Regions from separate parts of the Planococcus sp. 11815 genome, predicted to be linked through region 4. Evidence: riboswitches for the same ligand, from Rfam matches in the RefSeq annotation. Region 4 holds a riboswitch; each other region holds the start of a gene.

Region 1 (8,138 bases), 680 kb from region 4:
TCCAATACTCGTGGCTGACGGCCCAATACTGATAGGACACTTCAGAGATGAGCAGCACAAGAAACAGCAGCCAGCGCAATTGCTGGAACAAGGAATCTTTAGCGGCGAAATTGTCTCTTAAAAGGACCAGGCACAGGAATCCTGTTAAGGCGATTGCCAATACGATTAGATGGCTTATGGAAAAAAGCTCGAACGGATAATCGGATCTTGCACCAAACCACGTATCCATCGCTGCCCCTCCCGAAAAGTATTTTGATAATATTTTATCATTTTTCTCATTCGACGGAACTCACTTTTTTATCGCTTAAATTAGGTTTATTTTTGAGCTTATTGGCAATCTATACTCCAAACGCTCAGTTCCAATTTCGCTCAGGCATTAAAAATTTCAGTATTTCTGTAAAACGATAAAAGCCTTAAAATTGGGGAATGATGAAATCAATATGCTTTGTGTTACCGTTTTATAACCCTACTGTGCTATTTGATCACTTCAAGACCCTAAAAATTCTGCCGCATTTTTTAGGTATCAAGCATTTGATCGATTGGTTTTAAAAAAAGAAACCGAGGAGTGTCCAATATGATCGCTTACTCAGAGTCCACGTTTACTGAAGCGGAACCCATACTCTTCATCCACGGGCTTGGCGCAAGCAGTTGGATATGGTGGCAACAAGAATACACATTTTCCGATCATCAATTGATTATGGTTGATTTGCCTGGACACGGAAAAAGTGCCGCGATACCTTGGGTCAGTTTAGCGGATAGTGCCGAACAAATTGCCCATCAAGTTATTAAGGATCGAGCTGTTCATATAGTGGGACTTTCTTTAGGAGGCCATGTCGCCTTGGAATTGGCTAAGCGTTTCCCAGAAAAAGTATTGAGCCTCTTTATTAGCGGCATCACGGTCCAGCCGTTGCGTTACGGGTTTTTATTGAAACTGCAATCATGCGCTGTGCAGCGGAACATACACAATACATCGCATCTCAAAAAGATGGCCCGCGAACGTTACCGCTTGCCACCTCAAAAGATCCCTGACTTCGTCTCCAATTATCAACTGCTAACGCGCGAGACATATGAAGCCATATTTAAGGAAATCATTCGCTTCCGTCTCGATGCATCGTATAGTTCTTTCCGCAAGCCCGCACTGTTTGCGGCTGGAGAGCACGAATCGCTCGCCATAATCGCTTCGACTAAAATGGCTCCTGTTGTCATGCCGAATGCGGTCGGAATGCTTATTCCAGGCGCTCGACATGATTGGCCTGTTCAGCAAGCAACAGAATTCAATCGCCTATTACGGAAATGGATAACAAGCGATCTAAACGAAGAGAAAAATTCGCTAAGTGAATAGAGAAGGCCGTCGGGAAATCTCGACGGCCTTCTCTATTTCTATTTTGGTTCCTCTTTCTTCAACACTTTATAAATGTCCTTTTTGTATTGGAGAAACTCATCTGTCAACGTGATGCCTTGTACTCTCGGCCGCTTGAATTGCACGTTAAATTCTGCGACGACACGCGCAGGTTTTTCCGATAACACCAGAATGCGGTCTGAGAGAAACAAAGCTTCTTCTATATTATGCGTGACGAAAAGAATCGAGCGTTTATTGTGCTGCCAAATATCAAGGAGCCATTTTTGCATTTCCGAACGGGTGAATTCATCCAGCGCTGAAAACGGCTCGTCCAGCAAAATGAGCGGCTGTGGGCTTAAGAGGCTGCGGATAAAAGCGACGCGCTGCTTCATGCCGCCGGACAATTGATGCGGATACGATTGCTCGTACCCTGCCAGTCCTGCTTTTTCCATCATTTGAATAGCTGCTTGCTGATCTTTGTGTCCAGCGATCTCAGCCCCTAACAAAACATTGTCCAGCACGGTGCGCCACGGAAGCAGCGACGGGCTTTGCGGCATATAGCTGACGGAGCCTTTTTGGCCGTTGATGTTCTCGCCGCCCAATAGAATACTTCCTGCATCCGGCTCATAAAGCCCGCCAATTAAATGAAATAACGTGCTTTTACCGCTGCCGGAAGGGCCGAGCACGGCGACAAATTCATCGTCTGCTATATTCAATGATAACTCTTTCAGCACTTCGGTCCCCTCAAAGCTTTTCATCAATTGCTCAATCGCCAATTCAGCCATTCGGATTCCCTCCCCCACTCGTTTTCCAGCGGATGACTCGCTTTTCGAGTAACACAATTGCCGCAAAAAACAGCATGCTCAAACACATGATCAATAAGATCGCGACAAATACTTGCGTCGTCCGGAACGACGACGAGGCGAGCGTCATATAGACGCCGATGCCCTCCTGCGCCCCGAGCCATTCGGAAATGACGGCACCCATGACGCTATAGGTCGCCGCAATTTTCAATCCCGAGAAGATCGACGCCATCGCATGCGGCCATTCGAGCTTCCAAAAAATCTGGCGTCTGTTGGCTCCTGCCATTTTCATGTAATGAAGCAATTCGCCGCTCGTCTGCCTGAACCCGTCAAGTGCCGCGATGGTGATCGGGAAAAAGCACACGAGAATGATGATGATCAGTTTTGGCAATAAGCCAAAGCCGAACCAAATGACCAATAGCGGCGCCAACACGATGATCGGAATGTTTTGCGATAAAATCAGCAAAGGATAAAAGGTCTCCCGCAGTTTCGGCGCGAGATGAAGGATTATCGCGACGCCAAGGCCGATCGACGATCCGATGAGAAAGCCGAGGATCGATAACCGGATCGTCGCAAACAAATGCCCGCTGTAGTTTGGCCAACTGTTTACCGCTTCCAGCCCGATTTGATAAGGGGTCGGCAATAGCCAGTCCGGCACTTCAAACAGCGGCACCAGCGCTTGCCAGATGATTAATAAAAGGATGAGGACCAGAACCGGTCTCCATCCTTTCCGCACAATCATCACGGCCGGTATTTCTCCGTCAATTTATCCATCGATGCGCCGCTCGGCTGATACAGCACTTTGATTTGCGAGATGACGTTCGGGCTGCCGTTTTCGATCATCGCCTCGTTCATTTCCTCAACGATCGAAAACAACTGCGCCATATCCCCTTCCATCGTCGTCTCCAGTGGATTGACTTGGTACGGGACGCCTGACTTTTCAATGACGGCGATTGCTTTGTCCACATACGGAATGACGTCTTCCCCGTTTTTCGTTTTCGGGATGATTTGAATACTTAATAGTGCATTGCCCATCAATTTTCCTCCTCCGGTAAAAATTCATTGGTGTACGCCTGCTCCACGTCCAATTCTTCATTCAGCAACCCGTTGTCGAACATCCAGGCAGCGTAATCCGCCCACACTTGCTCTTGTTGTTGGCCGAATTTCGCAGCATCGTCCTGATATTTCGGCGACAGCCATTTCTGGCTCGCTTTCACCAGTTCCGGATCCAAATCCGGGACCGCTTCGATCAAGATCTCAGCTGCTTGTTCCGGCTCATCGATGGCGAATTCATAGCCTTGCGAGACTGCTTTGGTGAATGCACGAACGGTTTCCGGATCTTCTGCAATCAAGTTTTCATTGGTCATCAGGACCGGTGTATAATAATCCAGTTTGTCCGAGTAGTCCGTCAAATACTGCATGTTCAATTCGTCGCCGCGTAACTCTGCTTCAATGCCCGTCCAGCCGTAATAGATCCACGCAAAATCAATGTCGCGTTCGACCGCCGTGAAAAAGTCGCTATTGCCGATATTGACGATGTCGACTTTTTCAACATCGGCATTGTCTTGTTCCATGATGGACCCAAGCACCGCTTTTTCGACTGGCGCTCCCCAGCCGCCGTAAGTTTTCCCTTCGTAATCGCTCGGCGACTCAATTCCTTTGTCTTTAGGTGATGCAAATCCGGACGTGTTGTGCTGAATGAGCGCCGCGATCGAAACGATTGGAATGTCCTGTACTCTCGCTTCCGTCAAGCTTTCCTGTGCGCCGATGCCGAATTCCGCCTGGTTGGAAGCGACCAATTGATTGGCGCCCGCTTCACCCGGCAAGATGATCTCGACATCGAGCCCTTGCTCTTCAAAATAACCATTTTGCTGTGCCACATACAATCCGGTGTGATTGGTATTTGGCGTCCAATCCAAGACCATCGTCACTTCTTGCAATTCCTGCTGTTCATTCGCCACATCGCTGCCCGGATTTTCCGCTTCGTCTGTACATGCCGCCAGCAGCAATACCGGTGCAATGGCAATCGACCATTTTTTCATCTTGTTTCCCCCTCTGAATGAATTCATAAAAGATGATTTCAGGAGCCGAGTCAGGGGACATATCCAATTGCGGATACAAAAAAGCGCCCAAGGTTATAGAAACCTTGGGCGCATATCATCGCAGAATAGACCGATTTGAATATGTTCCCTCCGCTGGTATTAGCCAGTTCAGGTTCCAAGGGTCAATATCTCACGGATATTCTCTCAATCGGCAACACCGATTCCCCCACATGTGTTTTATGAAATTAGCATTTGTCTTTCAAGGTCTATCTTGTCACAGTTCACCGAGATGTTCAAGCATTGCCTGATATCTCGTTTAAACCATCAAGTTTTTCTTACATTGGGACAGCTTCACCGCTATAGACTTTCAGTTCCATCGGCGCGCTCATGAATCCGGCTGCTTTTTTTGAAAATGCCGTGAAATGCTCGCTCGCGTTATGGGCTTTGATTGCTTGCGCATCTTTCCATACTTCGACCATCGTGTAATGGCCGTCCTTCTCGACCGATTTCATCAAATCGTATTGTACATTGCCTGGTTCTTGACGCGATGCTTCAATAAGAGTTTTGCCTTCATCTAAAAACGCTTGTTCTTGGTCAGGTTTTACTTGCAAATGTGCATGGATAATCATCATTTCATTTCGCCATCCTTTAATGTGTATTTTTAATAATCAACGATATTGTCTTGCATGCGCCGGAGCATATCGCTAAGCGCATCCACTTCCTCAGTGGTGAAATCGTGGAGCATTTGCTTGACGAAGCCTGTATTTTCTTTCCGGTATTCGACGATGCGCTCGCGGCCTTCATCGGTCAGGCTGACAAAAATGACGCGATTGTCTTCTGGATTTCTGCGCTTTTTGACCATGCCGCTCGCTTCAAGCTGTTTTAAATGGCGCGTGACCGCGGCGCTATCGATATTGACCAATTTTTGTAGCGTTGACTGGTTGATTTCGTCAACTTTATAAAGCTGCGACAATAACTCATAACGCGACGCACTGATGCCTGTGCAACGCTCGAACTTCGGGCTGATTTGATTGGTCAGGCCCTTAAACTGGTGCAGCACTTGTTCCTGCTTTGAAAATGAACACGGCATTGAAAGACCTCCTAAATAATCGATGAAGTCAATTGATAGCTGTGCCCACTATTCATTGACCAGTCAAATATAATACATAAATCCCGAATACTCAAGATTGGCTGGCTTAGCTCCAGGTTGTGGTCGTCTCGACCGGCAAGCGGTACGACTGGAAGCCGTCGTTGGCGGCTTTGCCAATCGTGAGAAGCATGACTGGCACATAACGCTCTTTGTCCAGGCCGAACGTTTCAGCGATTTTTTCCTTGTCGTAGCCACCGATCGGGTTGGTGTCGTAGCCGAATGCACGGGCAACGAGCATCAATTGCATGGACACAAGCCCTGAGTCCAATAGCACGATGTCTTTCATCTGCTCATTGGACATGCCTTCATACAAAGGTTTGAAGTAGCCGACTTGGAATTCTTTCACTTCTTCCGGCATATAGCCGAGTTCTACAGCTTTTCCGTAAATTTCTTCTGCGTATTCAATGTTGTTAAGGTCGCCGAACACGGCGATGACAGCTGATGCACTCATCACTTTTTCCAAGTTGAAAGATGCCAGCGGCGCAAGCTTTTCTTTTCCTTCTGCGCTGTCGATAACAACAAAACGCCAAGGCTGCATATTGATGGAAGAAGGGGCCGTGGATGCCTGTTCCAAAATTTCGGTCATTTCCTCGCGGCTGATTTTCACATCCGGGTCGTATTGCTTAATGGAACGGCGCCCATTGACGATTTCATTGAAATCATTGGTTTTTTTGTTTTGTAATGTGTTCATCTTAATTGCTCCTTTTTCTACCCTAATAGTTTTGAGAAATATTAATTGACCCCTCATTAATTGATGCCTCACATAATATAAAGCCGTTAAAGAAAAAATGCAACCAGAAAGTTTCACAAATCGAATCGCCAAGGCCAAGTCGGTTAGTTCTTTGCTAAAATTATGTAAAAGCGGCTTCATTATTTCTAAACGAAGCAGTACAATATAGAAAATCAATTTACGTTATTTATAGTACCCTTTAATTTAACAAAAGCTCGCCATTTCATCAGATCATTTCATCTGACAGGAGGCTTGGGTCATGCTGTTGATACCGTTCTTGATCGGCATAGTATTCATCTTGATCCATTTCTTCGCGAGCGTCCTGGTGCCTCGAGATAAACTGAAGCAAGTGAAGTGGTTCTCGTTTTCAGGCGGGTTAGCTGTTTCGTATATTTTTATCTACCTGCTCCCCACACTTCATAAGCAGCAAGCGGCGATCGAAGAACCGTACCGGCAGCTAACGATGGAGTCGGAAATCTATTTCATCGGCCTTCTCGGTGTCGTCTTGTTTGTCGGCATTCAAATCGTCATTCAGCAAAATTATATTTCCCACACCTCTACTTTCTGGTCGGTCATCGTGTTCTATGCTTTCTATAACGCGCTCGTATCCTACTCTGTCCTATCATTTGAAGTGTCAGCCATTCAAGCTTTGTTCTACTGCGTCGCGATCGGTCCGCATTTCATGGCGGTCGCCCATGATATGTGGCGGAAGTTTCCTGTGGAGTACAATAAATACGGTCGTTATATACTGGCTGTCGGCATTGTCGCCGGCTGGATTGTCGCTTTGACGACTGAACTGACGCCGCTGTTCAAATCGATCGTCTTCTCGCTCGTTTCCGGCGCCATGATCTTCACCGTATTCAAGCACGAATTGCCGAGCGAAAAGGACACGCATTTCCCGACTTTCCTTATTTCCGTCATCCTATACTCTGCGATTACGATTACACTGAAATTTGTGTTCGAATGGTAGATATCAAAATAAGCCCGGCACAGTTATGAACTGAGCCGGGCTTGTTTATTTTCGCTTCTCTTTTTCATAAACCGGTTCCATCATTTCAAAACAGATTGATTGCTCTATAAGGAATGATGTCTGTAAAGAACAAAATAAACGAGAACACCGTAATACCTATTCCTAACCAAAAATACTTTTTCCAACATTGTATGACGACGCCGAGCAAGAACACTGCAGCGGGGATTAGCCAGAGTGGAAAGATAACTTCAGGTGATTCCGGTCCATATTCGGAGATGAAGCCAGCTGCAAACCAATAAGATATGGGAAGTATAAAAAGTCCAGCTATAGGAAGGTATACAATACGCAGAAGTATGATGGTTAATTTCATAAAGAAACCTCCTCTTCATAAAACTGAATACGAAGCATAAATAACCTTATTAATGAAATGTTTTCGTATTTAAGCAATCGATAACCCCTTGGTAATTTGGGTAATTATACCATAAAAGACAATGAGAGTTGCTGATGGTTTCAAGCCCCTTCTTCTACAGCCATTACACTTTCAATCTATTCAAACAGCAAATAAACAGGCATTCATGAGAATACATGAATGCCTGTTTATTTAATATTTTCATACCACTCAAATTAATGACGCTGATATGAGAGTAGATGCTTTTAGAGGATAATAAATTATTCTGCTGCAGTAATCTGGTAAATCAGACCGCCATCAGTGCTCGCAATAAGCGCGCCATCTTCAGTTACAAGAATGTCACGGAAACGTTGAGCTTCATCAGTCAATAGTCGTTCTTCTCCAACGATGATGTCATCTTCAATAACGACACGTACAATATAGTTCGGGGCTAAACCACCGATAAACAAATTGTTCTCCCATTCAGGGATTGCGTCATTATCATAGAATGACATACCACTTGGTGCACTTGTTGGATCCCAATAATATCTTGGTTCCACAAAGCCTTGCGCTTCGTGCTCTGAAATACCATCATTGATTAATTCACCAGTGTACTCGATACCATAAGAAACAATTGGCCATCCATAGTTGTTCGCTGGTTCAATGATATTCAGTTCATCCCCAGCTTGTGGACCGAATTCAACAATCCATAAGTC
Region 2 (8,138 bases), 780 kb from region 4:
GCCTGATCCGCCCGCGTGCGGAATACATCGGGCCTGGCATGCAGACTTACGTGCCGGTTGAAGAACGTTAAGACGATGACCAAAAGCTTGAGCCGCAGCACCTTTTAATAGGTGTACGGCTCAAGCTTTTCTATTTGCACGAGCCAGCCCGCTATGGTTGTTTCAAGGATTTCATTACGGCTATAATAATATAAAGACATGCCCGACAAATTGTAGATAGGAGGCGCTCTCATGAATTACACAGAAACCGGCTGGAAACTGCAGAATAGTTATGCAGGCCTGCCGAAAACTTTATATGCCCCGATGGAGGCCAATCCGGTTTCATCGCCTGAACTCGTTATCGCAAACCGAGCATTGGCAAAATCACTTGGCCTGGACCCAGCACGGCTAGACAGCCCTGAATCACTGCAAATATTTGCAGGCAATCAATTTCCTGAAGGCAGCTTCCCGCTCGCCCAAGCCTATGCCGGCCATCAATTCGGCCAATTTACGATGCTCGGCGACGGCCGTGCCATCTTAATCGGTGAACAGCAAACACCGGATGGCGAGATTTTCGATGTCCAATTAAAAGGCGCCGGCATCACGCCTTTTTCCAGAAGCGGAGACGGCCGTGCGGCACTCGGGCCCATGCTGCGGGAATACATTATCAGCGAAAGCATGCATGCGCTCGGAATTCCAACGAGCAGAAGCCTTGCAGTTGTGTTGACAGGAGAAAAGATTCAGCGCTACTCTGCAGAACCTGGAGCGATCCTGACGCGGGTGGCCTCAAGCCATATCCGTGTCGGCACTTTTCAATTCGCAGCGAAATACCGTTCGACTGAAGATTTGAAAGCTTTGGCGGATTATACGATCAAACGGCATTTCCCAGAAATCTCCGGTCCAGACCGCTATATCGAATTATTCCGCCAGACAGCGCAGCGGCAAGCTTCACTCATCGCGAAATGGCAGCTCGCCGGTTTTGTCCACGGCGTCATGAATACGGACAATATGGCGATCAGCGGCGAAACGATCGACTATGGCCCGTGCGCTTTTCTGGACCGCTATGATGAATCCGCGGTCTTCAGCTCGATTGATGCTGGCGGCCGTTATGCTTATCGCAACCAGCCGCTCATCGGCGGATGGAATTTAGCGCGTTTTGCAGAGTCCCTGTTTCCTCTTTTAGATGAGATTCCGGAAAAACAGGCCTTGTCGTCTCTCCAAGGAGCGCTTGAGGAATACGTAAGTTCAGAAAAACGATTTTATTTAGCAGGCATGCGCGAAAAATTGGGCTTGTTTACCGAAGCGCCAGGAGACGAACAATTGATCGATGACTTGCTGGCATTGATGCAGGAAAAGCAAGCGGATTATACCAATACATTCCGTTTCTTGACTTTCGAAGCAGTGGAAGAGCCCCAACTGGCAAACGACCCGGCTTTTAAAGAGTGGCATAGCCGCTATAAAGCCCGTCAGCAGCAAGAAGGCCGCTCGGCACAAGAAATCCTGGAATTGATGAAAAGCCGGAATCCGGCCGTCATCCCGCGTAACCACCGCGTGGAAGCGGCACTGGAAGCGGCAGCGCAAGGCGATTATGAAGTGATGGAAAATCTTTTGGATATCCTTCGAAATCCATACTCCCATTCCGAAGAACAGCAGCCCTATACGGCCCCTCCACCGCCTTCGACGCCTCCATACCAGACCTATTGCGGAACATGAACCAAAAAATCCCCTGCCTTTTCATCGGCAGGGGATTTTCTCTATTGCGCTTGTCTGTTCGATCACTGTCCGTCTGTGACTTCAGTGACACTGACCATTTTCACTTCGTCCATCTTGAATTGGTAATACGTATCGTTGTCGCCGATAAATTCGCGGAAATCATCCGCATCCAGACCGCTGACCGCTTGTTTTGGGGTATCTGCTTCGACGGTGCTGACCGCTTCGACGCCTGCGCCGAAATGATAAACGACGCGGAATTTTTTTGTTGATGCCATAATAATTGGATTCCTCCTCAAATGCTTGTCTGCTTTAGGTTTACCCGATTTTTTAGGGAGTATTCACCTCAGCCATCACTTTCTCATTGTCGTTGAAAATAGGAGAACCCCTTTACTTGGAAAAGTATTTGGCTTAGACTTTAGCCATCGGGCAAACCCGACACTTAAAACCGCATACAGTTTTTCTGCACTGGGGGTGCATGTTTTGCTGAGATGAGAGCTTTCGCTCCGATCCCTTATGACTCGATCAGGTTAGGACCTGCGTGAGGAAGTGCGGTGACTTTCCGACATGACTACGAAGTAAGGTAAAGTGGCTGCATCTTCACGGATGCGGCTTTTTTGTGCATATTTTTAGGAGGGATTCTAAATGGAACCAACTTCATGCGGCAACAGCCCGATCGTCGGATTTCGCTTTTCCTTGCATCCGATGAGCGGAAATTTTATCAAGATCATCAAAAGCGCGTTAAAGGATACCGATACATCCCATGTGTGGATGCAAACCGATGATGTCTCCACCGTCATCCGGGGCAAACAACAGCATGTCTTCAATGTTGCGAAGGCGCTCACTCTTCATGCGGCGAAGACAAAGGAACATATCGCCCTGTCCGGCACCTTTTCAGCTGGATGTCCTGGAGATACCGCGGGCGATGTGTATTTGGAGACACCCGCTAAACCGGCAAACCAAGACCGTACCGAGCAATATGTTTCATCGCAATTCGCGCTTTACCCGATGAACAACCCCGACTATATGGATGTCATCTACCGCGAAGTGGAACGTGCCAAAGAGTTCGGCGTGTGGAACGATTCCATGCAATACGCTAGCGGCATTCACGGGGATATCCATGAGGTCTTTTCTTTTTATGAAACCTGCTTTTCGAGCGCACGCTCTGATCAATATCCCCATCTAGTGATGACCGTTTCCATGAGCATCAACAGTCCTTCACATAAAACGGGCGCTGAAAATTTTTCTTAAAGAATAAATTACCTTGTGACCCTAAATGTTGGTCATACAAAAACAACACCCCGCAGTTGGATCGTTCTCTGCTGGGAGTGTTGTTTTGGTTAACATAATAAGATTATCTTCAAACTGTTTTCAACTCTCGATTTTGCCGTAAGTGATTTCGTCTTCATCCTGTACATCAACGCCGTTTTTGACGTGGACAATGGTCCGCAAGATCAATTTGGCATTTACGTTTTCCAGCACCCACCGCTCATCTGGGACAATCTCGAATTGCTGCATGACGGTGTTCTTTGATTTCACGGCCCCCGCAAATTCCAAGCTCTGCTTGGCAACTGGCGTTTCATAAAAATCAAAATCGCTGTCTTCCCGGTAATCTTCCACTAAACGAATCACTTGCAGTTCGATATAATCGATTTCCTGATCGCCGCTTCCACCGTCTAAATAGACAGTCCCATTCAATGTTTCGCCTTCTTCAAGATGCGGCCTTTCCACTACAGTGTCCACTTTGATCGAACCGATGCCGATTGAAGATAAAAAGTCTTTGAATTTCATAAAAATCTATACCCCCAAAATTTGATAATTCTCCATACCACTTTTTCCTTGCCTTTAAACGGCACTCTTAAAGCTCAGTATAATCGTATTGTTTATCCAAGTCTGTCTCATAGCGGTTATAACGCCGTTTGAACAACTTGTACAAATGGCTGACGATGACCCGCAGCAACGCGTACATCGGGATCCCCAAAATGACTCCGACGACGCCAAACAAGGAGCCTGCCGTCAATAGGACGAAAATGATCGTGACAGGGTGGATGTACATCGTCTTGCCCATCACTTGCGGCGAGATCAAATTACCCTCCACCAGCTGCACAACGGTCCACACAATCGCCAGTTTCACGAGCATGAACGGCGAGGTAACAAGTGCAATGATCGCAGCGGGCGTAATTGCGATTGCTGGACCGATATAAGGAACGATACTGGTCACCATCGCCAAGGCGCCAAGCAGCAGCGCATAATCCATGCCGATGATCAAAAAGCCGATATAGACCATTACGCCGATGCAGAATGCCACGATGAGCTGGCCTTGAATATAGGCCCCCAATTGTTTGTCTGCATCCTTTAAAACTTCTCTTGTATCGTCGCGGAACCTCGGCGGCAACAGTTTCAGGAAATAGTCCGGAAGCTTATCGCCGTCTTTCAATAAATAGAACAGGATAAACGGAACGATGACAATCGACAAGATAACGCCCGTAATGGTTGAAATCCAGCTGGTGACGCGCGAAATGATGCCTGTCACTGTCGCTTGCAATGTATCCGCGATGCTGGTCGGCAAAGTGGCAATCAACGCTTCGATATTGAAGCTTGAATCCCGGTAATAATCACCGACAAAGGAATTGCGCAAGAACTGGTCGATATTATTCAATAAGCGCATGAAATAATCCGGAAATTCCTCGATCAAGTTCTGGAACTGGTCCCTTAAAAATGGAAACACAAGGACGCTCAACAACGTCAAGAGCCCGATACCCCCAAGGAAGATAATGAGAATGCCCCAAATTCTCGGGATCTTGAACCGTTCCAGTAACCGCAACACTGGCCGCAGCAAATAAAACAGGATAAGCGCCAGGACGACCGGCAAGACGACCGTTTTCATGAATACATTGAGTGGATTGAAGATGAACGACACTTCCCTGAAGATGAACACGACAAGCCCGATCAAAATTAAAATCAATAAAGTAAAGAACGTATTCCTTCCGCCCAGAAAGCGGATATAGTTGGTAGCGAAAAACGGCGGTCTATTGTCATCTGGCGGCATGGCGATCCCCTTCTTTATACAGGCTTCTACCTGTAGTTTACCATATTATCTGAAAAATTAGTTGAGTGGCTGAGACAAAAATTCTTCCAGCGCACGGCGGTTTTGCTCTATATCGATTTCCAGAACAGAGCCCGCTTGCGGATAATTCGCATAGCTGTAGCCGCTTTCAACCGGAATCGTCAAGCGTTCGATTTCGCCGCTGCCACCGGTTCCGAGCTGTGTCGCCAATTTGATTTGGTCGACCAAAGGCATATCGGTCTGCACATAGCCTTGTGCCGCTCCAGCTAGTTTCGGCAGTTTCGGGATTGACGATACGCTGATCAATTCATCTTTCAATGCGGCAATTACTTGCTGCTGACGGCGCACACGGCCGAAGTCGCCTTCATTATCCGAACGGAAGCGCGCGTAGCCTAGCAATTCCTGGCCGTTCAACTGCTGGACGCCGGGAGACAAAGTCACGCCGATTTTCTCGGACATTTCTTTTTCAACGTCGATTTCAACACCGCCTGGCGCTGCGATATCGACGAGCGTTTCAAAGCTCTTGAAGTCAACCAGCGCGTAATTATGAATTTCGACGCCAAACATTTCACGCAAAGTCGATGCCAGCAAGTCGACACCTCCCAAATAATACGCTGTATTCAATTTATAGGATTGATAGCCAGGGATATCCGCATAAATATCTCGCATGAACGACGTGATCTTCACTTCATTGTTTTCACGGTCGTGGGTCACCATCATCATCGTATCCGTACGGGACTGCTCTTCCCCACGCGAATCCACCCCGAGTACGAGGATATTCTGGTACCCGCTGTTGTCTTCATCTCCTGAAAATGGTTCCGGTTCAATTTCGGTTTCGCCGGCTATGTTCTGTCCCTGTTGATATTGGATGAAAAAGTAAATTCCCGCACCGAGCAATAAAATGATCAATAATAAGAAAAGTTTGCCTCTCGGGCGGAAACGTTTGCGTTTTCTGGTCTGCCTCGTTTCGTATTGTTCTTCCATGATGTTTACATTCCTTTCTGAGCTGTAGCAATTGATTAGACGCACATGAATGAAGCAAGGTTTCCCCTTGCAACACGTTTTTATTGTCTGTGCTTGGCTGGAGTGGTAAAATTCTTCTTATTCTCAGGCGCTATTTCCCATCCCCAGTCAAACATCCAGCTGGCTGATGCCCAAAGCTGCATGCATTGTATAGGGATGGTGGCTGCCAGTATAATAAATAGAGGGAGGCAATCCGATGTTTGAAAAAGCAACATTCGCTGGTGGCTGTTTTTGGTGTATGGTCAAGCCTTTCGATCAATTCGATGGCATTGAATCCGTGGTTTCTGGATATACAGGCGGCCATTTGGCGAATCCTTCATACGAGCAAGTGAAAAACGGCTATTCCGGTCATTTGGAAGCGGTCGAAATCACTTTCGATCCAGCGCTCTTCCCGTACGAACAGTTACTGGACATTTTTTGGCAGCAAATTGACCCAACCGATAATGACGGCCAGTTCCAAGATCGCGGGGCTTCCTATCGCCCGGCTATTTTCGTCCACAATGAAGCGCAGCGGCAAATAGCGCTTGCTTCCAGAAAACAGCTCGACGCAAGCGGCCGTTTCGATAAGCCGGTCATCACTGAGATCCAAGATGCTGAGCCTTTCTATCCGGCAGAAGACTATCACCAGGATTTCTACCTGAAAAATCCTGAACATTATGCCCAGGACCGCGCCGAATCCGGTCGCGATGAGTTTTTAACTGCTGTGTGGAAGAAAGCCGACGCCTAATGCGCCGGCTTTTTCTAGTTGTATAAAACTGTGAAAAAACCTAAATCATTTTCACGCTCCACATGGCTTCCATATTTTTCATTGACAGATTATTCACTTAGTTTAAAATCAGGATACGCGGGTCTTCCCGCCATACTGCGTTAAACAGGAGGCTCCCTTATGAAATGGCTCAGCACATTGGACATCTTTTTCGTGCAATTAATCCTTTTTCCGCCGTTTGTCATTCTGCTTGGCGTCGCATCCGCTATCCTAGCCAGCCGGATATTCATCGGGCCCCTCATCACGCTCGTTACAGCGCTTGAACTGAATTATTGGTATTTCTCAACTATCCTTCCAGAGGCGGAGATCCCCCTGATGATGATTGCTTCATGGGCAGTCCTGTTCCCGCTTTTGTCGCTATATTTTTCATGGATGGCGCTGGCCCTGCCCAATAAACAAAGCATTAAGGCTCTCGATTGAGCAAATAAGCAAAAAAGATCATGAAAAAGACGAATGCCAAGAACAACCATAAAGTAATATCGTGGTTCCCTGTCTGGTCATAAACCACTCCGATGATAAAAGGCATGAATGCCGAAATTAAATAACCGCCGGACTGGGTCATGGCAGCCCAACTATTGGCTTCGTCAGCAGAATCCGTCGCATCGAGCGGCAAAAGCAACGCGATCGGGAATAGACCACCAAGCGCCACGCCTATTAAAGCGGCTGCCAGCCACACCGACCAAGTTCCTGCAAACATCAACAATAGGATGCCGGCAGTCCCGAACGCAAGCACTGCCAATACCCACAGGAAGCGATTCGGATAACGGCTGAATAGCAGCGGGATCGAAATATTGCAGATAATCTGCACCGCCGTCATGACGGTAACGACAGCTCCTGCCGACAGCACGCTCAAGCCCTTGTCGATCGCAATGGGCGCGAGCCATGTCAGCATCGAGAAAAAGAAAGCAGATTGGAAGCCGAAGAACAAAAGCATATACCAAGCCTTCACATTTTTCCACGGGCTTCCGCTGATCGGCAATGAATCATCCGGCAGTTGTTCTGACTTTGCGCCCGCTTCAGGCATTCTCAACCATACGATAAGTGCGGCGAGTGCCAAGCCTGACCAAACCGCAAGTCCCGCCGGCCATCCAGAAGCCGCATAGACAACACTCGTCAATCCTGCGGCTAATGTCGCACCGAGCCCCATGCCGAACGAATAGACCCCGATCAAGGAAGCTGTCCGGGTCGGGAAGTCCCGTTTGATCATGGCAGACAACATCGGCCCGATGATGGCGATCGCGATGCCGATGAAAAACGAACTAAGCAATAAATTGAAATAGCTTGGCCAAAAGCCGCGCCCTAAAGTGAAAATGCCGATAACTACCAGCAAAAAGCCGATGGAACGCTTCAAGCCAAAGCGCCGGTTGAAGACGATCGCAAACGGCGCGAACACCCCCATGCATAACACTGGCACAGCGGTCAATAAACTGACTTGTCCATTGGTCAGCATGAGATCCGAGCGAATCGGCTCGAGCATCGGGCCGATTGAAGAAATGGCCGGCCGCAAATTGAGCGCCACTAAAAGGATGGCGAAAATGATGCCGGTCAAAGCAGATTTTTTTCCAACTTCCTTCATATTTTTCTCTCCTTATC
Region 3 (8,138 bases), 1.6 Mb from region 4:
GCTTGGAAGTTTTTCGAGCAGCACGAAGTTCCGCTATTCCTCGTGCGTGATACGCCTTGGTACGATCAAAACGTGTTGACGTGCCTAAGTGAAAATCCGGATAATCCGGAAAATTGTAAATCCGACCGTGAGGATGTCATCCGGGACCCGAGTCCTTTAGAAGAAGTGGACTATATGCCGGAAACTACTAACACGATCGACCTGACTGATTATTTTTGTGACCAGGAATCCTGTTATTATGTCGTCGGAAACGTCGTCACGCATTTCGACAGCAACCATCTGACAGCGACTTTTTCCAGAACGTTCGCTCCGGTCTTCGAAAAGCCATTGCTAGAAGCATTGGAAGCTCAAGAAAAATAATGGATTGAAAGCTGCCTTGGCTGCTGCGAAAGCAGTGCGCTAAGGCAGCTTTTCTGATTCCGGACATTCAATGCCGGGCGTGCAATGGAACTACATTCCCTCTATTTCAGTGTCCTTTCCCGTTCCTTTTTCAATTATGGCTTGCTATAATGAATGCACATTAACGGAAGCGGGTTGAGACTATGGACAAACGGATGATGCACTGGCTGATGATTTTCCTGTCAGCGATGATCCTCGCGGCTTGCGGAGGGACAGATACAGAAGCACCGCCATCAGCTGAAACCGAGCAGGCGGATTCACCGGTTGATACGGCCGCTCAGGAAAAAGCGGTGATGATCGCGAATGCGAAGACGCATGTCTACACGATCTATACCGATTTCGAGCAAGGCTCCGGCTTTTTGTACAATGACCAAGGCGATATCTTGACGAATGCCCATGTGGTGCGCGATGCGACCTTTATTGCACTCGTCAATAGCGACGGCCAGGAGTTCGCAGGCAAAGTGATCGGCATATCGCTTGATGAAGATCTGGCGCTGGTCCGTGTCGAGGACCTCGCAGGAAAAGAGCCGCTCGAGCAGGAAATGGAACCGGTCGATATCGGAACGCCGGTCATCGCTATCGGCAGCCCGGAGAACGCAGCGAACACTGCGACCGAAGGGGAAATTACCGATACCGGCGTCGATTTTTCGGAAATGTTCGTCTATACGGATCTCTATGAAATGAATGCCTTGATCAAGCAAGGCTCGAGCGGCGGGCCGCTTTTGGATGCAAGCACCGGCAAAGTGCTCGGCATCAATTCGGTCATGCTCGAGGACAATCCCGAAATCGGCTACACGATCCCGCTGTACTTGAAAAAGGAAATGTTGGATAGCTGGGCGAATAATCCGGAACCGCTTCCCGAGTCGCAATTGGTCGAACCGTCCGTGAAGGATGCCTATTTTGATGAAGCGTTGCTGGAGAGTTTCATCGAAGCCTATTATGACTTGCTGCCGTATTCCATGAATGATGAGCAACTGAATTATTATTCTTCGTATTTAGTACCGGGAAGCCAGGCAGTTGAAGAAGTCGACAGTGTTATACAAGAGTATTCAACAGAGGGCCGCGTGTATGATTCGGTCGTGCCGGAAGTCACTTCCGTCGAGATTGAAGGCGATGCCGCATATGTGGAAGCAGGCGCTGTGTTCAATTACCATGAAGCAAACGGCGAGACCGGAACGATCGACCACCGCCGCCGTTACACTGTCGTGATTGATGAGTACGGGGATTATCAGATTGAATATGTGGAAGAACGATAAAGGGCCTTCAGTTATGGAGGTTCTTTTTTTTTTGTGAAGGAATTAAGTGTGGATGAGCTTACGTTGCAGGGGCATGCTTGCCGAGGGGCGGGCGTCGAGCCCTTATGGCTATGCCATATAGGTCTCGCCAGTCCCGCGCGATCCCTCCGGCGTCAGCCCCTTCCACTACAGCTCTATATTTGAAATGACAATGAATTACATAGCCCATTAAATTTCATATGCATAAAATGATGACTTCTAAGAAAATGGATTAAAACGGACGAAGTCAACAAAATGACTAACCTAATCACATATTTGGCAAACCCAATCTCTCGCATTATGCATTCCAAAAAAACCTTAATTTCAAAAAGTTTTGAATTCAAAAGCCAGTTATGGTATTCTATTGCCGACAATAAAAAATATCGCTATTCCACTAGGGGAGCCATGTTGGCTGAGACGGACAAGAGTTCGGACCCTTTGAACCTGATCTGGATTATACCAGCGTAGGGAAGTGGGCGAATTGTGAGCCTTTCTCCAATTTCTTCAGCTGACCTTTATCGCCGCTTCCTTACCTGGGAAGCGGTGTTTTATTTTGCCCAAAAAAGGAGAGAGCGACATGACATTTTGTAAAGAAGTCCGGTTGGAATGTGCAGATTTATGGGACGCCAGTTTTGAACACCCGTTTGTGAAAGGCATCGCGAAAGGCGATTTGCCGCTCGATGTTTTCAAGTTCTACGTTATGCAAGACGCCTATTACCTGACGCATTTTGCGAAAGTCCAGGCGATCGGTGCCACCAAAGCCAAAGACCTTAAGACGACGCAGTCATTTGCGCATCACGCAGAACAGACTTGCGCCGCGGAACTCGCGCTTCATGAATCGTTCATGGAATTGCTCGGGGTGACCGGGGAAGATTGGAGACTATTCGAACCGTCGCCGCACGCGTATGCTTACGTTTCGCATATGTACCGCTCCGCAGAAGGCGACTTGGCCGACGTACTCGCCGCACTGCTTCCGTGTTATTGGCTTTATTATGAAATCGGCGAACGTTTGAAGACGGCGACACCGGAAGAACCGATTTTCCAAAAATGGATCGGCACATACGGTTCCGAATGGTTCGGGGAACTCGTCAATGAACAGATCGAACGCATGGACCGATTGGCTGAAGGATTGCCGGAAGAGCGGCGCAACGAATTGAAAAAGCGCTTTATGAGAAGCAGTTATTATGAATGGCAGTTCTGGCAGCAAGCGTGGACGATGGAAACCTGGGAACTGCCCGTGAAAAAGGAGAGTGTCCGCCATGCTTAGGGAATTGCGCGCACGGAAGCCATTGATTCATTGCATCACCAATCACGTCGTCTCGAACTTCCAGGCAAACGGCTTGCTCGCGCTCGGCGTCTCGCCGGTCATGGGCGACGAACAACAGGAAGTCGCTGAACTCACAGGGCACACCGATGCCTTGTCGCTCAATATCGGCACAATCACGGAGCGCTCTTTCGAAAGCATGCTCATCGCGGGACGCGCCGCGATGAAAAAAGGCATCCCGATTGTGTTGGATCCGGTCGGTGCCGGAGCGACAGCTTATCGTTTGCAAGCCGTAAAACGATTGCTGACGGAACTCGATATCACGCTACTCCGCTGCAACGCAGGCGAACTCGCGGCCATTGCAGGAGAAGAGTGGCAAGCACGCGGCGTCGACGCAGGCGAAGGACAAGGCGATTTGGAAGCTATCGCTAAGCAAGTTGCTGATGAATACCAAACAATTGTCGCGGTGACAGGCACAAGCGATTTGGTGACGGATGGTGAACGGACCGAGCACATCACAGGCGGAGACCCGTTGATGGCGTCGGTCACCGGAATGGGTTGTTTGCTCAGTGCGGTACTTGCAGCATTTTTAACGGACGAAGAATCTACCCCGCTTGATGCGCTTGCATATGGTTTGCAGATTTATGCGAATGCAGGAAGCCGTGCATCGAAAATCGCCTTGAACCCGGGAACTTTCCAAATGGCCTTTTTGGACGAGCTATCGAAACGTCAGGAGGCGGCACTTTATGGACGCTAAAGCGCAAGTATTGACCATCGCCGGATCTGATTCAGGCGGTGGAGCGGGGATACAGGCGGATTTGAAAACCTTCCAGGAACTCGGCGCATTCGGCTGTTCTGCAGTAACGGCGGTGACTGCCCAAAACACGCAGGGCGTTCACGGTATTTACCCGATGGACCGGCAAGCGGTCAAAGAACAACTCGATGCGATTGGAACCGACTTCGATATCCGTGCGCTCAAGACCGGCATGCTGTTTGACGCGGGCATCATCGAAGAAACAGCGATAGGCATCAAACGCTACGGCTGGGACAGGCTCGTCATCGACCCTGTCATGATCGCAAAAGGCGGCGCTTCCTTGTTGCAGCAGGAAGCGGTCGAAGCAATTAAAACCTTGCTCGTCCCGCTCGCTGCCATCATCACCCCGAATATCCCGGAAGCGGAAGTGTTGAGCGGCATAGACATCACAGACGACGCCTCGCGCAGAAATGCGGCGGAAGCGATCTTATCGCTCGGAGCGGAAGCGGTGGTCATCAAAGGCGGCCATAGCAGTGACCCTGACGTTGCAGAAGACTTTTATCTAGATCAACAAGGTACGGTGATCTTGCTGCGTTCGGAGCGTCTTCAAACGGAACAGACGCATGGCACGGGCTGCACGTTTTCAGCGGCATTGACAGCTGAACTCGGCAAAGGCAAACCCGTGGAAGAAGCTTTGTTCACCGCCAAGGAGTTCATCCAGGCAGCACTCGCGTATCCGCTTAACATTGGGTATGGCCACGGCCCGACGCATCATGCGGCGTACAAAGAATCTATTGAAAAGGAAGTGGTTCATCTTGTTCGGGAATCCAGCGATTTATTTTCTAATGGGTACGACAAACGCAGGTACTAAAGAGCCGCTCGCCTTGCTTGAAGAAGCGCTTCAAGGCGGCATCACCCATTTCCAGCTGCGCGAAAAAGGGCGAGGCGCATTAACGGGCGATGCGCTTGTGGAGTTCGCCGCAAAGTGCAAGGGCCTATGCCGTGAATACGATGTGCCGCTATTCATCAATGACGATGTCGAACTCGCCTGCATAATCGAAGCGGACGGCATCCATATTGGCCAGGACGATATGGACTGCGGACAAGTGAGAAAACAAATCGGCGCGTCGATGGCTCTTGGCGTTTCGGTGCATTCAGTCAAAGAAGCGAACGAGGCGCTGACGTGCGGCGCCACCTATCTCGGCATGGGACCGGTATTTGGCACGCGCACAAAAAGCGATGCGAAACCGCCCGCGGGTGTCGCTGAAATCATTAAAGTGAAAGCTCAATATCCGCACGTACCCGTCATCGGCATCGGCGGCATCGAACCGGGCAACGCTGAAATGGTCTGGCGTGCAGGCGTATCAGGCATCGCCGTCATTTCGTCAATAGCACAGGCACAAGATGTCGCAGGTCAAATCGAACGGTTTAAACAATCGATTCCGGGGAGGCAGGTCGGATGAACACGAAAAAACTCGTACTCATGGCGATGTTCGTCGCACTCGCCGTCGCCGGATCCGCGTTTGTCTGGTTCCCTGCAGGCATCGCCCGCGCCTATCCGGTACAGCATGCCATCAATGTCATCGCAGCTGTCGTCTTCGGGCCAGGGCCTGCAGTCGTCATCGCCTTATTGACCGGTGCGGTTCGCGTCTTGACGGGGACCGGCTCGCTGCTCGCTTTTCCGGGAGGCATGATCGGCGCATTGCTTGCCGGTATCTTTTACCGCTACAGCGGACGGCTCGGTTTTGCAGCAGCCGGTGAAATTCTCGGAACCGGCATCATCGCCTCACTGGTCGCGGTGCCCTATGCACGTGTTCTCATGGGAACCGAAGTCGGCGCCTTGTTCTTCATGCCGCCATTTCTTGTATCGAGCATTAGCGGTGCGGTGCTTGGCGTGGTGTTAGTGTACCGTTTGGAGAAAACGAAAAGCAGTAAATTATTGGTCTGAAGATAAGGATCGGCTCACAAAGCCGATCCTTATTTCAGTGTGTTGAATAAGTCTATTAGCCAGTTATTAATTAAAAGGTGATCATCTTTTCGACATTCAAAAACCAATGACCTATCTAAGTATTTGGAGAAGCGTTCGTTCGACTCCAGTGGATCAGCGAGACGACCGAGACCCCGCAAGGAATGAATGAGCGAAGCTTAGCCGAGCGCATTCATTTGCGACGCATCTGCCACGCAGATGTGGGAGCACAAGGTTTTCGAAGCGACTGAGGAGGCTTGGGCGCGAGCCCACGGAAAGCGAGTGATAAGCTTCGGAAAATACGGATCCTTATTTACGTCATCAAATCCTTCTACTTGAACTGAGAAAACGATTATAGTATTATTAGTTTTCATGAAGGGGGTTCAGCTGTGAAAAACCGGATTATACAGGCGTTTATCGAAGAAACGAAAAACAACGGCATCAAATTTACGATGGATGATTTGGCTAAACGGCTAGGTATCAGCAAGCGCACCTTGTATGAGAACTTCTCATCCAAGCTGGAAATCCTGAAAACAATCATCGACCAGGCCTTTTCGGAGTACGAACAGCGTGCGCGTGCTATCCGCGAAGACGAAACCCTCGACCTGCAGGAAAAAATCCATCAGCTCATCGTCATGATCCCGAACCATAATGACTTTTTCGACTTGCGCATATTGGAGCAATTGAAGCGGTATTACCCGGAACAATGGCAACGCGTCGACCGGGAAATGAACCAATGGGACGACTTGAAGCAATTGCTTGAAGAAGGCATGGAAAGCGGGCTGATCAAGCGACAGAATATCGACCTGTTGATGAAGATGATCTTGAATGTCGTCAATATCACTTTGGACCAGCAGTTCTTCTCGGAGCAAAGCATCTCCATCAAGGAAGCTGTTGAAACGATGAGTGAATTATTATTGGATGGCTTCGTCAAAAACGAATAGGAAAAATGCTGGCTGATTAAAGCTGATTTTACTTAAGTTTTATAGCTTTCGTCGGTCCGTGTTTTCCGAATCTTACTGCTCGCTTTCCGTGGGCTCGCGTCCAAGCCTCCTCAGCCGCTAAGCGTCTTGCGGGGTCTCGGCCGTCTCGCTGATCCACAGGAGTCGAGCAGACGATTCTCCAAACACTTAGATATTTCGTTAACAAATGTATCTAAGTATTTGTTCTAATCAATATCAAGCGTAGGATTATATAACAAATAAACTGGCTAACCAACGCCAGTATTTCTTCGGACTAATAAAACTAAAAAAACAAATATAGTTTTCAGTGTTTTAGAAAGCTAGGAGGCAATTCAACATGGCACAACAATCTATTCACCGTCTCGATAACGAGTCGGTCGGCAAGGCATTCATCCGTTATTTAGTACCCTCGACCATCGGCATGCTGCTGATGGCAATCAATATCGTCGCGGACGGCATCATGGTCGGCAACCGCCTCGGGCCGGTCGCACTGGGTGGCGTCGGGATTGCGGCACCGGTCTATACATTATTCGTCGCGATGTCGCTATGGATCGGCATCGGCGGCGCTACGAGATTTTCTGCTCTCATGGGGGCGAAGCGGACAGCAGAAGCACGCGTCGTCTTTTCGCATGCGATGGCGTCGATTTTTGCGGTGACGCTCATCATCGGCCTAGTGGCATTCCCGTTCCGCACGGAGCTCGCTTATTTGCTAGGGGCGAACGCGGAAACCTATCCATACGTCTCCGAGTACTTGTACTTGATGCTGTTGTTTGGCTTCGTCTTCACAATGGAAAATGCGCTCAGCATCATGGTACGCAATGACGGCAGCCCGAACTTGGCGATGGTGTCGCTTATCACGACTTCCTTACTGAACATCGGCTTGAATTATGTATTCTTGTTCGTGTTGGATTTCGGCGTCAAGGGTGCGGCAGCTGCGACCTTGCTCGCGGCATTTGTCGGCATGCTCGTCTTGTGCACGCATTTCTTTAAAAAAGGCAATCAATTGCGTTTTGTCCGGTTCAAGCCGAACCGCAAATTGTTGCTTTTGATTCTAGTGATCGGCTTCCCGAGCTTCTTGGCGGAAGTCGGCATGTCGGTGTTCACGATTTCGCATAATAATGTCTTTGAACGCCTGGCAGGAACGGAAGGCGTTGCGGCATTCGCGATCCTCAATTACGTTCATAGCGTCATGCTGCTCGCATTCCTCGGAATGGGTTCGGCCATCCAACCATTAGTCAGTTATTACAGTGGGGCGAAAGACCAGGCGAAAATCAAGAAGACGCTGCAATTGGCGATCGGAACGGCATTCGTGGCAGGCTTGCTGTTCTTTGTCTTCGGGCAATTCTTTGCCGCCACCATCGCCAGCGTATTCGGCGATTTCCCGGACGCCGTGATGGATCTCGCAACTTCCGGCATTCAGCTGTTCTTTATTGCCTACCTGTTCATGGGCGCAAATTTTGTCATGATGATTTATTATCAATCAACGGGCGAAATCCGCATGGCAACATGGATCACCGCA
Region 4 (8,138 bases):
AAAAGTGACGCATTCGTTCATTAAAGTCGATGAACGCGACAAGACCGACTTGCTTCGCAGCCTGTCGCATATGACAGGCGTAAAAGCACTTGCATTCGTCAACAATCTCGACCAAGTGTTGATGAAGGAAAGCAAATTGAAATTCCGCGACGCCAAAATCGCGACTTTGCATTCCGAAATGAAAAAAGAAGAACGCAAGAAAGCATTGGACGATTTCCGCAAAGGCGACACGGCGGTATTGATCGCAACCGAAGTGGCAGCGCGCGGGCTTGATATCGACCAATTGACGCATGTCATCCATGTCGATGCACCGATGACAGTCGAGCAATATTTGCACCGTTCCGGCAGAACCGGGCGCGCAGGGGCTGATGGGGAAGTATTGACGCTTCTGGCTTATGCCGATGAAAAGCATTATAAGAAATTGACGAAAGAATTGCCGAATAAGCCGGTGCAGAAAATCATGCATGGCGGCGAATTGGTGGAAGGCAATAGCAAAACCATGACAGCAAAGGGGAAAAAATGATGAGCTTTCAGGACAAGTTAGCGCAATATGCGGAATTGACTGTCCGTGTCGGCGTCAATGTCCAACCGGGGCAGGAGCTATTAATTGCGACGACGACGGATACCGTGGAATTCACGCGTTTGGTCGTCGAGAAAGCCTACGAAGCAGGGGCTAAGCAAGTCCATGTCGCGTTCACGGACCCGTCAGTTATACGGACGCATTACGAATTGGCACCGGACGCCGCGTTTCACGAATTTCCGGATTGGGTCGTCAAACAGCGCGACGCCATCATCGATCATAAAGGTGCATTCTTGTGGATCGATGCGGAAGACCCGGATTTGCTTACAGGCATTCCTGCAAAACGCTTAAGCGATGCGCAAAAATCCGCTGGAAAAGCATTGGAACGCTATCGCCAGGCTGTCGGATCCGATAAGATCGCTTGGTCGATCGTTGCGATCCCCTCTGAAAAATGGGCGCAAAAAGTGTTCCCGGACGAAGAGGATCAAATGGCCGCTCTGTGGCAAGCGATTTTCCAGACCGTGCGCATCGGAGACGGTGACGCAGTCGCGTTGTGGCAGGAACATATCGCCAACCTGGAACGGCGGGCGGCCGCATTGAACGAACGGCGCTACCGGAAATTGCATTACCGTGCGCCAGGAACCGATTTGACGATCGGCTTGCCAGATGGCCATATTTGGATGAGCGGCGCTTCCCGCACACCGGACCATGTGCCGTTCATCGCCAATATGCCGACTGAAGAAGTATATACCGTGCCGGCCAAACTGGAAGTTGAAGGCACCGTGCGTAATACGAAGCCGCTCGTTTACCAAGGCAATATCATCGATGGCTTTACGTTGCGCTTCGAAAACGGCCGTATTACAAAAGCTCAAGCAGAAATCGGCCAGGAACTATTGGATGAATTGCTTTCAGCCGACGAAGGCGCAGCATATCTCGGGGAAGTGGCGCTTGTGCCGGTGGAATCGCCGATATCGGCTTCCGGCATTTTGTTCTACAACACCTTGTTCGATGAAAATGCATCGAATCATTTGGCAATCGGCGATTCCTACCCGACTTGCCTCGAAGGCGGAAAAGACTTGGAACGCGATCAATTAAAGGATTACGGATTGAATACATCGATCGTCCATGAAGATTTCATGATCGGCTCGAGCGAGATGGACATCGACGGCATTACAGAAGACGGCAAGACCGAAGCGATTTTCCGAAAAGGAAATTGGGCATTCTAACGAGGTGAGCACATGAAAAAGACAATGAGTGCGGCAGCAGCTGGGCTATTGCTAATAGCAGGGAATACGGCATCTGCGGAGCCGCAAATTCCTGCCGCTTATGTGGCTATCGGCGATTCACTGGCGGCAGGCCAGACGCCGAACCGGTCAATCGACAGCGGTTATACAGATTTGATTGCGCAGGAATTGACGCGCAACCAGCCGCTGGCGTTCTATTCGAAAGACTTGGCTTTCCCTGGATTCACCACAGGAGATGTCCTGGAAAGCATCGAGTCGGATGAAGCAAAAGAGCTGCTTGGCCAAGCGAACATTATCACGGTGTCTGCCGGAGCGAATGATTTGCTGCGCCTCGTGCAAGCGAATGCCGCTGAAGGGGCGTTGAGCTTTGAAGAGATCCAAGCGGATTACGCACTGAATGCGGCGCGTGAAAATGTCGAAATGATTCTTTCTGGACTGGAAGAGCTTGCGCCGTCAGCGGATATCTATGTAATGGGCTATTATTTTGCTTACCCGCATGCCCGTGACAGTCAAAAACAAGGCACGGCTGGGCAATTGGAGCAATTAAACGACATCCTCAAGAAGGAAGCAGAACAGGCGGGCGCGACATTTGTCGATTTAGCCGACCGTTTCGGTGAGGATGCCGTGGAACTCGTCCCGAATTCCGGAGACGTCCATCCGAACGTAGATGGCTATCAGGAGATGGCGAACGCATTCTTCGAGCAATACGGCGAAGGGTTTGAAGTGGAAGATGCAGAACTTCCGGAACCGGCGCCTGTAACGTTTGAAGAAATCCAGCAAATGCAAGAACAGGAAGAGCCATCAGGTGAAGCGGATGAAGAAGAGGTCGATTCGGAAGATGTTTCAAGTGACGATTCTGCCACCAAGCCTTCTGAAGGCAAGGATCTGGATTATTTAGCGATTCGCCAGGCATTGCCGCTCATTTAAAAAGCTTAAGCAATATAAAAAGGCCGGAGAAAATGAATCATTTTCTCCGGCCTTTTATTGTTCAGCGGCTTTTTCGTGAGTCGCTGCGGTTACGTGCATCGTTTTCATTGTTTGCATTGTTCTTCTTGCGGTTGTTCATCACTTTACGGATGATCGGGTATGCAATCGGCCCGTATTTAATCGCAGATCTGACAAGTCTTCCAATAGCCATATTTATCGCTCCATTCATTTTTTCGTATTGAGGTTTAGTAGAGTTTTCCCGATTTCAGCCTTTTTTAAACCTCTGTTGGGGCATTGGCGTGTGCGATCAGAATATCCTTATAGGAATGGACACTTGAAATGGAGACGTATTCCGCGTTGCCATGCCAGTCGTCTCCGCTCGGCCCGAATTCGATGGCGCCTTGCCCGCCAATTTTCTCGGCGTAATAACGGGTGTCGGCAGCACCGTGCTGGCCGAACAATACCGGCTGTTCCGATAGCGTTGATTCGACGGCCTTCATCAAGGTCTGGATGTATGGATGGTCGTCCGTCGTCGTCAAGGCAGGGGTCGAACCGCTCGCCTTGTATTCCATATCGACATCGAGCGTGTTGGCCAGCTGTTCCATCTGGCGGACGATCTCGTCCTTGTCCTGTCCCGGCATGAAGCGGATATCGTAGGACATCTTACAGATTTCAGGCACTACATTATAACGATCGCCTGCATTGATAATCGGCAAGTTGACGGAAGGCTGCTCATAGTATTCCGTTGATTCTTTGCGGAACGGCAAATCGTTCATGCCGGCATGGAATTTCATCGCCGATTCGATGGCGTTAATGCCTTCCCATGGGCGCGATCCGTGAGCCGGTTTGCCTTTGAATGTCAAATCCATTCTCAGGATGCCTTTCGATTGCAAGCCGATCTTCAAATGGGTCGGTTCACCGCAAATGACGAAGTCGCCGTAATGGCCTTGGTCGACGAGCCATTTCGAAGTATTGCGTCCGCCAATCTCTTCATCGGTGACAATGTGCAAATGCACTTCACGCGGCAATGCAGAAGCGTCGAGTTCGACAAATGCCTGCATCATCGCAGCAACCCCGGCTTTCATGTCTGCCGACCCGCGGCCATATAGTTTGTCGCCTTCTTCGATTGGGGAAAATTGCTCTTTATGCCCGGGCACGACGTCGACATGGCCGTTCCAGATGATCTTTTCGGCGCCTTGCCCTTTAGCTGCTGTCAGCATGAGGTAGCCGTCGTTATCGTGTACTTCGACTTCTTCGCCTTTCGCCTTGAGCCAGGCAGAGCAGAACATCAGCGCTTCGTTCGCTCCTTCTTTCGTATCGCTTTCGATCTTGATCAAATCCTTCAATAAATCAATCATTGATCCGGCAGTTTTCAAACTGCCTCCACCACCTTCCACAAAGTTTGCTAGTTTCTATCTACCCTAATCCGTTTGGCTGAAACGGCCTTGCAAGCCAAGTATGCGTTGTGTACAATACACATAATAGCGGAATAATTGTATACACCACAAGGGGAGCTTTGGCTGAGAGTGAACGAGTAAGTTCTTACCCTTCGAACCTGTAAGTTAACACTTGCGCAGGGATGTGGATGGAAAACCGGCCCAAGCGGCGCCAGGATCTGTCCTGGCGCCGTTTTTTATATGGTTTTTTAAAAACGGCCCTTCTGGTGATGTGCAAATCCAAAAGGAGGCAGTTTGAATGAGGAATAAACGTGTATTGTTAATGGTCGAAATTGCAATTTTTGCAGCTCTCGGCTTTGTATTGGATTTTATCGCCTTTCGCATGCCGCAGGGGGGATCGGTCAGCCTGGTCATGATCCCGATCGTGCTGATGGCATTCCGCAGGGGCGTCGGAGCGGGTGTCATCACGGGGCTTTTAGTCGGCTTGCTGCAGATTGTCACGGGCTTTATCTCGGTAGCGCCGCTGTCGTTCGGCTTTGTGGTCATGCAAGTCATTTTGGATTATTTGCTGGCATATGGCGTCGTCGGTTTGGCCGGTATGATGCGCGGCCGTTACTTGGAAGCCGTGCGTGCGAGAAAGACCGGAAAAGTCATTGCCATGGTCGCACTTGGCGTATTGATCGGGTCATTTCTCCGTTATGTGATCCATGTCATTACGGGGATCCTATTCTTCGGCATGTTTGCGGAAGGCAATGTCTTCGTCTATTCAGCAGTCTATAACGCTACCTATATGATTCCCGTTGCGATCGTCGCAGCGATTGTGTGCTCTTTGTTGTTCATTACAGCGCCGCGTTTGACGCAGCCGGATTCATGATGAAAGCCGCCTTATCGATAGGCGGCTTTTTTTGTTGGATAGATCTATTAATCATACTAAGTTTGGGTATTTATGGGAGTTGAATGAACGGTAGGAGAGGCGAGAGCGGCTTATTCTATGTTATAATGCTCAAATAGAATAGTTTGAAAGAAGGGTCAGTATGATAGCGACTAATGAAAAAGATATTGAAGGTTTGAAAAAAGCCGGACAAATGGTGGCGGAAATCCGCGAAACGATGAAAGCGGCCGTGAAGCCCGGCATAACGACGAAAGAACTCGATGAACTGGGCGGACGCCTGTTCAAAGAATGGGGCGGCGTCTCTGCCCCGAAATCGGAATATGATTTCCCGGGCTATACATGCATCAGCGTCAACGAAGAAGTGGCGCACGGGATTCCAGGTAAGCGTGTCATCAACGACGGCGATATCGTCAATATTGACGTGTCTGGATCATACGGCGATTATTTCGCGGATACCGGCATTTCATTTGTGGTCGGAGAAGGGCACGAAGCAAAAGAAAAGCTTTGCCAAGCCGCGGAATCCGCATTCGAACGCGCCATGATGAAAGTGAAAGCCGGCGCCAAACTGAACCAGATCGGCAAGGCAGTCGAACGCGAAGCGAAAGACCAAGGCTTGTTTGTCATCAAGAACCTGACAGGGCACGGAGTTGGGAAATCGCTTCACGAAGCACCGCAATATATCCTTAATTATTACGATGCGTGGGAAACGACGATCTTGAAAGAAGGCATGGTGCTTGCAGTCGAGCCGTTTATTTCCCAAAAGGCTGAGCATATCATCGAATCAGGGGACGGCTGGACCTTTATCACGCCGGACCAATCGCTCGTCGCACAGATTGAACATACCGTACTCGTCACAAAAGGCGAGCCGATTTTGCTGACAAAACTCGAAAAATAAAATCAACAAATATAAAAAAACAACCATCAGCTGATGGTTGTTTTTTTATGGCGTCATACCTGTTTTTGCCGGCTTCTTCTTAATCAACAAGATACCGGTCAGTAAGACGCCGCTTAGGAATAAAGCTGCCGTGCTGACCAATAGTTCATCCATGCCGTGGCGTACAGCAATCGCGACGAACGCCCAGATGAAGACCAAAGTCAGCGGGATATCCGAATGATGGAAACGTATATGAAGCGCCAATGCGGTCGCCACGGTCAGCATGATGACCGTCCATAACTGATCGCTCAGCCCCCAGCCGCCCCAGCTGTAGAAAGTCAGGACATAGCTAATATTGGCGATGGTCGCGACACTAATCCAGCCCAGATTGACAGAGACCGGCAAACGTTCCGTAAAGCCCCGTTCGCCGTTTCCGTATTCCAAGTACAAAGCGATCAGCGACAATAGATAGGCAATCATTGCAGCGATCGACCAAATAAAGAACTCATAATGCCAGCAAAGCAGCCAGGCGATATTGAAAACAGCGCTCAAGATGAAATACAATGACACTTTTGCTGAAGGGTGCACTCCTTTTTTCAAGCGCAGCCAAAAGCCGATGATCCAGATAGCCAATAAAATATATATAACGGACCAGATGGAAAATGCATAACCGGCCGGCGTAAAGAGGACCGGCACACGGTCGGAGATTTCACCGGTAGTCTGACCGTTGATCGGCAGTATATTCGCCAAGGCATTCATGGTGACGACGGCGATAAATGCCAACGTCATCAGCAGTACGCGAATCATATGAAATCCCTCCTCAAATATCAGTATAAACTCGCCAGCCCGCACGACCAACAAGAAAGTGCAGGAAGTTTTTGAAAAATGGCGATATCGTGAAATGTACCAGGCAGTCGCCGTTCCCGTTCCGTGAAGGGAGATGTTATACTTATTAATGTATTTTGAAAATTCGTGACTGCAGGGGGAAAAAAGATGACGAATACATATCCGGAAGTCTGGGAGCTCGATAGCTTATTTTCAGGGGGAAGCGATTCAGCTGAATTGAGAACGCATCTGGAGGCAACAGGCAATAAACTGGCCGATTTTGAACAAGCTGCTGCTACATTTGATGTGCCAAACCGAACAGCCGACGCGCAGCTAGTAGCGGCGTTCTTGGAACAGACGAGTGATGTATCGGTAGACCTCCGCCAAGCCGGGGCGTTTATCGGCTGCTTGATGGCGCAAAACACCGAAGACAAAAAAGCGGCATTGCTGCAAAGTGAACACGCATTGCTACGGTCGCGTTTCCAAAGTGCTTTCTTGAAATTCAAGCAGGTCCTAATGGAGACGGACCCGAATGTCTGGTCAGAGCTGCTTTCGACTGAAGACTTGCAGGAATTTGCCTTCGTCTTGGACGAATGGCGCAAAGAAGCACAACGGCTATTATCTGAACAAGAGGAAGGGCTCATTACATCGCTCGGCATCGATGGTTATCACGCGTGGAGCGAATTATACGATTTGCTGATCGCTTCCGTATCGGTCCAAGTGGAAGTCGATGGGGAAGACAAGACTTTGTCGGTTGGGCAGGCGAATAATTTAAGCTCCCACCAGGATGCAAGCGTACGGAAGGAAGCTTATGACAAGATGGAAGCGGCATGGGGCGAAAAAGAAGAACTGTTTGCCAAAACCTTGAACTCACTCGCAGGATTCCGGCTGCAAATGTATAAAAAACGCGGCGTCGACAATGTGCTAGAAGAGCCGTTGCAGATGAACCACATGAAACAGGAAACCTTGGACGTCATGTGGCAAGCCATCAGCGAACATAAACAGCCATTTGCGGATTACTTGTCGCGCAAGGCGCAATTGCTTGGCAAAGACCAGCTCGCCTGGTACGATGTCGACGCGCCGGTCGTGGAAAACTCCCAGTCGTTCGACTACGAACAAGGGTCGGAGTTCATCATCCGCCATTTCGGGAAATTCGGCCCGGAATTGGAGAAATTCTCCCGCCACGCGCTGGAAAACGGCTGGGTGGAAGCGGAAGACCGCGCGCATAAGATGCCGGGGGGCTTTTGCACATCGCTTCCGAAAAGCGGCGAATCACGCATCTTCATGACCTATAGCGGATCGATGTCCAATGTCGCGACATTGGCCCACGAATTGGGGCATGCCTTCCATACGCATGCACTGCAACCGATGCATGACTTGAACCGCAGCTATGCGATGAACGTCGCCGAAACGGCGTCGACATTCGCAGAAATGATCGTAGCGGACGCAGCGGTCAAGA

What was found. A riboswitch is a leader RNA that binds a small molecule or an ion and turns the genes downstream of it on or off. The one in region 4 is predicted to bind thiamine pyrophosphate.
Region 1: linked by a shared signal. The riboswitch ahead of M1Q06_RS08545 (ABC transporter substrate-binding protein) and the one ahead of thiT (energy-coupled thiamine transporter ThiT) in region 4 are both predicted to bind thiamine pyrophosphate.
Region 2: linked by a shared signal. The riboswitch ahead of M1Q06_RS09070 (YkoF family thiamine/hydroxymethylpyrimidine-binding protein) and the one ahead of thiT (energy-coupled thiamine transporter ThiT) in region 4 are both predicted to bind thiamine pyrophosphate.
Region 3: linked by a shared signal. The riboswitch ahead of tenA (thiaminase II) and the one ahead of thiT (energy-coupled thiamine transporter ThiT) in region 4 are both predicted to bind thiamine pyrophosphate.

What each region holds. Positions count from the first base shown of each region.
Region 1 covers NZ_CP096991.1:1,675,423-1,683,560, reverse strand. The annotation lists gene M1Q06_RS08570 (YwaF family protein) at 1-229, opposite strand, end outside; gene M1Q06_RS08565 (alpha/beta fold hydrolase) at 575-1,342, shown strand; gene M1Q06_RS08560 (ABC transporter ATP-binding protein) at 1,381-2,124, opposite strand; gene M1Q06_RS08555 (ABC transporter permease) at 2,117-2,884, opposite strand; gene M1Q06_RS08550 (thiamine-binding protein) at 2,884-3,177, opposite strand; gene M1Q06_RS08545 (ABC transporter substrate-binding protein) at 3,177-4,184, opposite strand; TPP riboswitch at 4,313-4,422, opposite strand; gene M1Q06_RS08540 (putative quinol monooxygenase) at 4,520-4,816, opposite strand; gene M1Q06_RS08535 (MarR family winged helix-turn-helix transcriptional regulator) at 4,846-5,274, opposite strand; gene M1Q06_RS08530 (nitroreductase family protein) at 5,381-6,025, opposite strand; gene M1Q06_RS08525 (hypothetical protein) at 6,324-7,034, shown strand; gene M1Q06_RS08520 (hypothetical protein) at 7,120-7,404, opposite strand; gene M1Q06_RS08515 (PQQ-dependent sugar dehydrogenase) at 7,704-8,138, opposite strand, start outside.
Region 2 covers NZ_CP096991.1:1,777,109-1,785,246, forward strand. The annotation lists gene citZ (citrate synthase) at 1-71, shown strand, start outside; gene M1Q06_RS09060 (protein adenylyltransferase SelO) at 232-1,692, shown strand; gene M1Q06_RS09065 (hypothetical protein) at 1,755-1,967, opposite strand; TPP riboswitch at 2,150-2,254, shown strand; gene M1Q06_RS09070 (YkoF family thiamine/hydroxymethylpyrimidine-binding protein) at 2,335-2,940, shown strand; gene M1Q06_RS09075 (sporulation protein) at 3,061-3,480, opposite strand; gene M1Q06_RS09080 (AI-2E family transporter) at 3,548-4,738, opposite strand; gene M1Q06_RS09085 (LCP family protein) at 4,796-5,740, opposite strand; gene msrA (peptide-methionine (S)-S-oxide reductase MsrA) at 5,976-6,506, shown strand; gene M1Q06_RS09095 (hypothetical protein) at 6,666-6,965, shown strand; gene M1Q06_RS09100 (MFS transporter) at 6,949-8,121, opposite strand.
Region 3 covers NZ_CP096991.1:2,554,734-2,562,871, reverse strand. The annotation lists gene M1Q06_RS13000 (acyltransferase family protein) at 1-360, shown strand, start outside; gene M1Q06_RS12995 (S1C family serine protease) at 543-1,655, shown strand; TPP riboswitch at 2,060-2,161, shown strand; gene tenA (thiaminase II) at 2,251-2,940, shown strand; gene thiM (hydroxyethylthiazole kinase) at 2,933-3,694, shown strand; gene thiD (bifunctional hydroxymethylpyrimidine kinase/phosphomethylpyrimidine kinase) at 3,684-4,562, shown strand; gene thiE (thiamine phosphate synthase) at 4,537-5,154, shown strand; gene thiW (energy coupling factor transporter S component ThiW) at 5,151-5,639, shown strand; gene M1Q06_RS12965 (TetR/AcrR family transcriptional regulator) at 6,047-6,601, shown strand; gene M1Q06_RS12960 (MATE family efflux transporter) at 6,957-8,138, shown strand, end outside.
Region 4 covers NZ_CP096991.1:999,521-1,007,658, forward strand. The annotation lists gene M1Q06_RS05020 (DEAD/DEAH box helicase) at 1-523, shown strand, start outside; gene M1Q06_RS05025 (aminopeptidase) at 523-1,746, shown strand; gene M1Q06_RS05030 (SGNH/GDSL hydrolase family protein) at 1,759-2,691, shown strand; gene M1Q06_RS05035 (hypothetical protein) at 2,753-2,902, opposite strand; gene M1Q06_RS05040 (M20 family metallopeptidase) at 2,967-4,049, opposite strand; TPP riboswitch at 4,189-4,288, shown strand; gene thiT (energy-coupled thiamine transporter ThiT) at 4,387-4,962, shown strand; gene map (type I methionyl aminopeptidase) at 5,123-5,875, shown strand; gene M1Q06_RS05055 (tryptophan-rich sensory protein) at 5,921-6,661, opposite strand; gene M1Q06_RS05060 (M3 family oligoendopeptidase) at 6,848-8,138, shown strand, end outside.